2 regions of the Bacillus sp. JK106 genome follow, and region 1 is predicted to be linked to the other one. Evidence: riboswitches for the same ligand, from Rfam matches in the RefSeq annotation. Region 1 holds a riboswitch; the other holds the start of a gene.
The links. Region 1 has a riboswitch for S-adenosylmethionine ahead of ACWJJS_RS01070 (5-methyltetrahydropteroyltriglutamate--homocysteine S-methyltransferase). Riboswitches for the same ligand answer to the same signal wherever they lie in the genome.
Positions count from the first base shown of each region.

Region 2: it holds a riboswitch for S-adenosylmethionine, as region 1 does, so the genes downstream of both, ACWJJS_RS10530 (2-hydroxyacid dehydrogenase) here and ACWJJS_RS01070 (5-methyltetrahydropteroyltriglutamate--homocysteine S-methyltransferase) in region 1, are expected to answer to the same signal.

Region 1 covers NZ_JBSJQC010000001.1:207,668-212,234, reverse strand. Annotated here, with positions in the region: gene pepT (peptidase T) at 4-1,236, shown strand; gene ACWJJS_RS01080 (hypothetical protein) at 1,813-1,980, shown strand; gene ACWJJS_RS01075 (LURP-one-related/scramblase family protein) at 2,083-2,559, shown strand; SAM riboswitch class I at 2,643-2,729, shown strand; gene ACWJJS_RS01070 (5-methyltetrahydropteroyltriglutamate--homocysteine S-methyltransferase) at 2,808-3,944, shown strand; gene ACWJJS_RS01065 (methyltransferase domain-containing protein) at 3,978-4,567, opposite strand, start outside.
Region 2 covers NZ_JBSJQC010000003.1:44,351-48,917, forward strand. Annotated here, with positions in the region: gene ACWJJS_RS10520 (RbtT/DalT/CsbX family MFS transporter) at 1-476, opposite strand, end outside; gene ACWJJS_RS10525 (FGGY-family carbohydrate kinase) at 524-1,990, opposite strand; gene ACWJJS_RS10530 (2-hydroxyacid dehydrogenase) at 1,983-2,999, opposite strand; SAM riboswitch class I at 3,122-3,214, opposite strand; gene ACWJJS_RS10535 (molybdopterin oxidoreductase family protein) at 3,361-4,567, shown strand, end outside.

The DNA.
Region 1 (4,567 bases):
GGTATGAAAAATGAAATCATTGAACGCTTTACCTCTTACGTAAAAGTCGATACACAGTCTGACGAAAACAATGAAAACTGCCCTTCAACCCCCGGCCAGCTGACATTGGCCAACATGCTGGCAGATGAATTAAAGTCGATCGGCATGACAGAAATCACAGTCGATGACAATGGGTACGTCATGGCGACTCTGCCGGCGAATACGGAGAAAGACGTGCCGACTGTCGGTTTTCTGGCTCACGTGGACACCGCGACCGATTTTACCGGGAAAAATGTGAATCCTCAGATTATTGAAAGCTACGACGGCCATGATATCGTTCTGAATGACAAACTCAATGTCGTCCTGTCGCCTGAGCAATTCCCGGAGCTTTCCCGCTATAAAGGCCAGACGCTGATTACAACAGACGGCACGACGCTGCTCGGAGCCGACAACAAAGCGGGCATTGCCGAAATCATGACGGCAATGGCGTACTTGATCAAACATCCGGACATCAAACACGGAACGATCCGGGTCGCGTTCACGCCCGATGAAGAAATCGGCAGAGGCCCTCACAAATTCGATGTCGGCCGCTTCAACGCCGCATTCGCCTACACGATAGACGGAGGCCCCCTCGGCGAACTGCAATATGAAAGCTTTAACGCAGCCGCCGCAAAGCTTACTTGTTACGGAAAAAGCGTCCACCCGGGAACGGCGAAAAACAAAATGGTCAACGCTTCAAAAATCGCGATGGAATTTCATCACGCGCTGCCGAAAGAAGAAGCGCCGGAATATACGGAAGGGTATGAAGGCTTCTATCATTTACTTTCCATGGACGGAGACGTTTCTGAAGCCGCCCTGTCGTACATCATCAGAGACTTTGACAGAGACCGCTTTGCAGAACGAAAAGAATATATGCAGAAAACCGCCGATGCGCTAGCGGCCAAATACGGCAAGGAAAGCATCAAGCTTGAACTGCGTGATCAATATTACAACATGAGAGAAAAAATCGAACCGGTCAAAGAGATAGTCGATGTCGCGTATCAAGCCATGAAAAACCTCGACATCGAACCGATTATCGAACCGATCCGGGGCGGAACCGACGGCTCACAGCTCTCTTACATGGGACTGCCGACACCGAACGTTTTCACGGGCGGCCAAAACTTCCACGGAAAATATGAATACATTTCCGTCGATCATATGGAAAAGGCGGTAAACGTCATTGTTGAAATCGCCAGGCTCTTTGAAGAGCGCGCTTAAAACCAAAGCCCCCTGCTTTGGTTTTTTTCTTTCACATGAAACCTTTCCTTCTTTCTTTCCGTATATAAGGTATGAAATGGAAAGAAGGAGTGAAGACTATGGCAAGAGGGACTGTAGCGAAAGAATTGAAAAAAACCTTAAAAGACCCGCGTGTACTGGAGACAAAATCAAACCCTTTTAAAAAACTGCGGAAAATGTTCAAACGATTTTTTTAAGATAACATCTCGTTTTCTTTAAAAAAATAAAGAAAGCGCTGTCAACTCGCAGTCATCTGTTAGAAGCAGTTATTTTGCATATCATAAGGTTTTTTAGGGTACTGAATAACACAAGGCAAACGAAAACACTGAAGTAGTTAATTAGACACTTACAAAAAATAGTGAAAAAGTTATATAAACGATGATCATCCATCAGCCGATACAATCTATAGAACCACAACAAGAGCAAAATTTCTTCAACCCATAGTCATTTTTACGGAAAATGACGTTATTTTTTAAAAAAGTGACAATTGTTTGAATACTTTTCGTTTGTTTTTTCGTACAATAATAATACCAAAACTTTTTTTGGGAGGTATGTAAAATGATGCTACTTATTTTCGCTGCTTTGACAGGGTATCTTGTTTTCTCTTTCAGTAAGGACAACCGCCGGAAAACGCCAAAGACAAGCCCGCTGGTGACAGCTGCCGACACGAATAACATCATTGATTTAAATGCGATCCGTCAAAAACGCCGGATGCCGCTATCATAAAAACGACAGCTGCCGCAAAATCGGCAGCCTTTTTTTATGCACCCGGCCGATATGAAACCTTCCGCCTCCTTTTTTCGTACAACATAAAAAAGGAGTTTTTTTATGTACCATTTTTACATCAAAGAGCGAATGTTTACGTTTAAGAATCGTTTTCAAGTGTTTCTTGAAAGCGGAAAAGAAGTCTACAATGTTGAAGGAAAGCTGTTTTCATTCGGTGATGAACTGAAGCTGACTGATTTGGACGGCCGCACGCTCGCCAGCGTCAATCAGAAACTGATGTCGCTCGTTCCCCGTTACGAGATTTCCGTCAGCGGCAAACCCGTCTGCCAAGTCATCAAGAAAGTCACGTTTTTCAAACCGAAATTTGAAATTTCCGGGGTCGGCTGGGACCTTACCGGCGATGTGTGGGGGCGGAATTTTCAAGTGACAGACGGAAAATCAAACCGGATGACCGTCACCAAATCATGGATGAGCTGGGGCGATTCCTATCATTTGCAGATTGAAAAGGAAGAGGATATTGCTCTTTGTCTTGCGATCGCCATCGTGATAGATATGATTCTATTTGAGGGTGACAAATAAAAATATTTATCGAAATATATTGACAATATGAGAAAACATACTAAGATTAGAGTATTACAGTTTATTCTGAAAAATAGCATATTTCCTTATCAAGAGAGGTGGAGGGACTGGCCCTATGATACCCGGCAACCGCTGTTCAGCAGAATGGTGCTAAATCCTGAAGATAAGGTTGAGATTTGCGGACGCAAGCTCTTCCCTATCCGAGGGAAGAGTTTTTTTATATTTCATCAGGAAAGAAGGAATCGTTCATGTCACAGCAAAACACAGAACAACCATTGCATACTCTTCTAAGAAAAAACCCGCCGTTTCGCGCAGATCAGGTCGGAAGCCTGCTGCGGCCGGCGGCTGTGAAGCAAGCCCGCCTGCAAAGAGCGGCAGGTGAGATTTCAGCAGAACAGCTGCGCGAAATCGAAAACAGAGAAATCATCCGCAGCGTGGAAAAGCAGAAAGAAACCGGCCTCAATGTCGTGACTGACGGCGAATTCCGCCGTGCCTGGTGGCATTTTGATTTTCTCGAAAATTTAGACGGGGTTGAGGCATTTACGCCTGAAAGCGGCATTCAGTTTCACAACGTACAGACGAAAGCGCGCGGCATTAAAGTAACGGGAGATATTGATTTTTCTCAGCATCCGATGCTCGAAGATTATAAATTCCTGCACAGCATTGCCGGCGATGCTGTTCCAAAAATGACGATTCCAAGCCCGAATATGCTGTTTTTCCGCGGAAAATTGGAAAAAGCGGCGTATCAGAATGATTACAAACAATTTCAGCACGATGTGTCAAAAGCGTATAAAAAAGCGATTCAAGCTTTCTATGACGCCGGGTGCCGCTACCTTCAGCTTGATGACACCGCATGGGCCGTTTTCTTATCGGAAGCGGGGCTTCGTCAGATTGAAGATTTCGGCACAACGCCGGATGAGCTGCGCAAGCTGTTTGCCGCTTCCATTAATGACGCGATCAAGGACCGCCCTGACGATCTGAAGGTTACGATGCATATCTGCCGCGGCAACTTCCAATCCACATGGACGGCTGAAGGCGGCTATGATGCAGCGGCTGAAACGATTTTTGACGGGCTTGACCTTGACGGATTGTTCCTGGAATATGATGATTCCCGCTCCGGCGGCTTTGAACCGCTCCGCTATGTCAAACGCTCTGATCTTCAGCTTGTGCTTGGATTGATTACATCAAAACATGGCGAACTTGAAGACAAGGACGCGATTAAACGCCGGATTGAAGAAGCTTCACAATATGTCAACCTGGATCAGCTTTGCCTCAGCCCGCAATGCGGATTCGCCTCCACTGAGGAAGGAAACCTGATCACAGAAGAACAGCAATGGGCGAAACTTCGTCATGTCGTCAACATTGCCGGTGAAGTCTGGAAATAAAAAAAAGACACGCGATCAGCGTGTCTTTTCTGTTTACAGAGGACCGGTTCCGATTAAAATATCGATATCTATCGTAATATCCGCCGCTTTCCGGCTGATAAACCGCCGGATGCTTTCATCAGTACATTTCCATGTTAAGGGCGTCATTTTCACAAGCCGCTCAAGGTCAGGCTGCAATAAGGTCTTCGTGTAACACAGCCGTTTGCGCTCAAAGGTTTGAAAGCCCGCTTGGAATCGTCCGGCCGCAGAATCGGCGGTGTCATTCCGCCGAGGACTGTCTCCGAAGAAGAATTCCCTTACTTCCTTCAAATAATCACGCCGCGGCACCGCTTTAATGACTGTGCCGCCCTTTCGTAAAAGCCTGCTGCATTCCTTGTAATTCCAAGGTGATAAAACAGACATCACGATATCAAAACAGCTGTCGGCAAACGGCGCATCCGCCACATCAGCGACGGCAAAAACAAAATGATCCCCGAAGGCCTTTGCGGCATGCAGCACACCTTCTTTCGAGAGATCAATGCCGATTCCCGTCACGGAAAAAGCGGGCTGAAGCCATTTGCATACGGCGGCTAAATGAGTGCCTTCTCCGCATCCCGCATCCAATATCGCCGCCGTTGTTTGCG
Region 2 (4,567 bases), on a different contig from region 1:
CTTGAATACCAAGCACCGAATACAAACATCCCGCAGCAATATGCAATCCAGAACCAGCCGACCGCCGTACTGAGCCTGTTTTTCGGCGACCGGTAAATCACCCATGTCAAAAATGAATAGGCAAACAGCGGGTAACCCAGCCCTTTAATAAAATACGTGACATACATCACCGGCAAATTAAGATTCTCAAATCCGTATGCGATAAACGCGGCTGTTCCGATGACGTAAAACAACAGCCCCATAAACATCGTCCGCTTTGCGCCGAAGGCTTCGAGGCAGACCCCTGAAAACCACGACGCCACAGCAAGAGAAATACCGTAAACCGTAAACAAGGATGCTGATTGCTGTACCGTCAAGCCGTTTTCAACTAAAAACGGGCTGAGCCAGCCTTGTTCAAGGCCGTCCCCCATCATAAACAGCACGACCCCTAAAAATCCCCAGGCGAGCTGTTTTGGAATTCCTATTTTATTAAGCATTTTTGTTCCTCCTCAGCAATCTTTCATGTTGTCATCTCATCCCCAAGTCAGGCTTTCACCGCCGGCTGAAAATGAGTAAATAATTTTTGCGTATGTTTCCATTCTTCATATAGGAAGAGATCCGTCTGATCCGCTTCCGGCTCAATTATCTTTGTGCGGGTCGAAAGCTCTGCTTTCACACCGAGAGCTTCGTTGCAAATCATCACCGCTCCCATTGCGGATGCCTGGCTGAACCCCTCTCTCTTATAGATTTTCTTTTGAAGAAGGTTAGCAAGAAACTGCGTCAAAGCATCACTTTGGAAACCGCCGCCGCACACCTTCACATAATCTTGTGAAAAGGAAGCCGCCTCTGTTAACGCCTCATAGTTCCATTTGATTGAAAAAGCGATTTCCAGCAGTGCGGCTTTAACAAAATGGGCTCTGCTTAAGTTTTGGGACAGGGGAGCGTCAAATATAAATCCGCCTTTTGCCAGTGCGTTTTTCTCAGGCGATAAATAGGAGCCTAACGCAGAAATACAGGCATGATCATGTTTCGGCAGACTTGCGATTTCCCGTTCCATGACGCTGTAGGATTCATTCGGATAAAAAATGGATTTTAATTTTTGATAATTGAGTCCTGTTACACCCGGATTCGTTTCAAGAAGCCATTGACCTTCTTCTGTATGGCAATTCAGCCATGCATTCTCTAAACTTTCGGTTCCGGTCTCCGCTGTTATCTTTGTAATCGGCGTCGTTGTGCCGGATACGATGACGATATCTCCCGGCTTTGCATCTGCACTTTTGATGGCAAGCTGTGTGTCTCCCCCGCCTGCAATCACAGGCACTCTTTCAGAAAGACCGAGCACCGCCGCTTTCTTAAACGTTAACATTCCGACAACCGCCCCAGATCGGACGAGTGAAGGAAGAATGGCAGAAGGCACACCGAAGATGTTGCATAATTTCTCTGACCACGCCTTTTTCCTTACGTCAAACAGCAGTGTTTCAGCAGCCTGTGACGGTTCATAGCTTAAAATTCCGCTCAGCTCAAATGTCACCCAGTCACTGACGCTTGTGATGCACTTCACTTCTTTCCATAAAGACGGCTGTCTGGCTTTTAATCCGACAAGTTTCATGGCGGAAAATAAAGCGCTCGGAAGACGTCCGGTTTGCTGATGCACTTCTTCTTCTGCTTCAATCCCGCCTTCCCATTCACGCCCTCTGTTATCAATGTTGGGCAGACCGAGAAATGCCTTTTTATCTTTATTGATCAGAACGATTCCCTGCCTCTGGCTTGTTGAGGTGATTCCGATCAATGTAATATGAGGGCTCTTGGCAATAGCCTTTCTTGCCATAGCGCTGATTTGCATCCATAACCCTTCCGGTGAGAAATATCGTCCGTCCGGATAAAGCGGATCCGTCACATATTCAATGTCTTCCCTTTCAAGCGCGGTCACTTCGCCGCCGGCAGTCACGACCGCAACTCGCGCATTCCCCGTCCCGATGTCAAATACAAGGTAGCCTTTTTGTTCAGCCATTACAGCCTCCTCCTTCCGTTTCAAGTTCTCTTTTGTTATAAAGTTCACGTATTGAGCAGGTTTGATCTTGTTTCCATTTGAAAAGCGCTTCATTTAAAATCTTCACATGATGATCTTCCACTTCAAATGTTGCGCCCGCTAAATGGGGAGTCGCGAACACATTCGGCAAAGAGATCAAATCATAATCAGAAGATTCAGGCGGTTCATGATAAAACACGTCAAGGATCGCTCCCTTAATCCGCCGTTCTTTCAGCACCCGCAGCAGCTCTTCCCTGTCTGTAACCGCCGCTCTTGACGTATTGACAAAAACAGCTTCCTGTTTCATCAATTGAAAGTGCCGGGCGCCGATAAGGCCGATGGTTTCTTCTGTGCGCGGCAAGTGAACGGAAACAATATCACTTTCAGAAAATACCCGTTCAATCGTCGTTTTTTCATACTCCCGGTTTTCATGACGGACAAATGGATCATAGTAAAGCACCTTGCAATCAAAAGCGGCCAATAGCCGGGCGATTCTCTGTCCGACAGCACCGAAACCGATAAGGCCGACTGTTTTCCCCGTCAGCTCATTTCCTCTGAATTTGACGTAAGCCTGCAAATAATCACCATTCCACTTCCCGTCCTTCAGCCACTGATGGGAAGAATACGTATGACGCAAAAATGAAATCACATTTCCGATAAACATTTCAGCAACGGCCTGGGCATTGCGGGCCGGTGTAAAGAAAACGGGGATTTTTCTTTTAGTCGCCGCCGCAATATCCACATTAGACGGCATCCCTCTGCAGACACCGATAAAAGCGGAATCCGGCAATATGTCAATAACACGCTCAGACACCTCATCAAGTTCGGTAATAAGCCCCGACGCGTTTGTCTCTTGAATCATTCGGATTAATTCATCTTCCCGATAGGCCCGGCCGTGCTTCTTCCACGGCCGGTGCACAGTCCGGCCGAACAGCTCAGTCAGCTCCTTCAGCCCCTCGTCGTGATATGGCGCGGTAATTAAAACCGTCATGGTGCAAAACATCCTTTTCACATAAATTTTTTCATAAAAAAAATCTCTTTCCTCAAAGAAGGAAAGAGATTCATATACCGTCTTTATACGCTTGAAGCGCACAAATATGTATAGACCATTCTTTCCTATCTTTCAAGCATACGCTTGCTGGAATTGGCACATTAAATGTTGCCGAGGTTTCATAGGGCCAGTCCCTCCACCTCTCTGGATAGAAAATAAAATGATGAAATTGTCAGGCTGTTTAAAAGAATAAACTCATCATAGAAAAGTCTTTCCGTGATGTCAACACTTTTTTCTGAATTGACGTTCGATTTTGAAATGTTATAATGCTTACATTATAAACAAAGAGGAGAAATGGGCTATGAATTCTGCTGCAACACAGCCGAACGGGGTCTTTAAGTCGGTGTGCTCCCTAGACTGTCCCGATCAATGCGGCTTGCTTGTGACAAAAAAAGACGGAAAAATCATTAACATTCAGGGAGACCCCGATCACCCGGTCACATCAGGGAATATTTGCAACAAAGTCAGACACATGGCTGAGCGTATTTATGATGAGAAGCGCGTAACCGTTCCATTAAAACGGATCGGTAAAAAAGGTGAAGCCGCGTTTGCGCCTATTTCCTGGGAGGAAGCAATCAATACGATCAGTTCGCGCTGGAAAGAGCTTATTGCCGAAGAAGGAGCGGAAAGCATTCTTCCGTACAGCTTTTACGGCAATATGGGAAAACTGGCGGCAGAGGGAATGGACCGCCGTTTTTTCCATCGTCTCGGAGCGAGTCATCTCGAACGGACGATTTGCAGCAAAGCCGGATCTGAAGGTTATAACTATACAATGGGAGAAGGAGCGGGTACTGATCCGGAGGAGACCATACATGCAAAGCTCTTTATTTTTTGGGGGATCAATGCCGTCAGCACGAATATGCACCAAATCATGATTGCTCAAAAAGCCCGGAAAAAAGGGGCTAAAATTGTCGTTATCGATGTACATAAGAACCAAACCGGCCGGCTTGCCGATTGGTTTATTCCCATTCGCCCCGGCACAGATGCCGCACTCGCCCTCGGTATCATGCATGTCTTATTCGACGAAAACCTTCACGATGAAGCATTTCTCACAGAATACACCGAAGGCAGTGAAGAATTAAAAGCGCATGTTAAACACTATGATCCGGAAACGGTTTCTTCTATTACAGGCATTAAAGCCGACGATATCAGACGCCTTGCGAGAATGTACGGGGAAACCTCCCCTTCCCTTATCAGGATTGGAAACGGCATTCAGCACCATGACAATGGCGGAATGATCGTCCGCACCGTCGCCTGCCTTCCGGCTGTTACAGGACAGTGGCTCAACACCGGAGGAGGCGCAATCAAGCACAACAGCGCGGTATTAAACTATAACAGACAAGCGCTCCAGCGGCCTGATCTGCTTTACGGCCGGAAGCCGCGATCATTTAATATGAACAGGCTCGGAAGCGTTCTTTTAGAAACAAAACCGCCCGTGCGCTCCCTGTTTATTTACGGTACGAATCCCGCAGTGGTTGCGCCGGAAGCGAATAAAGTCAGAAAAGGCC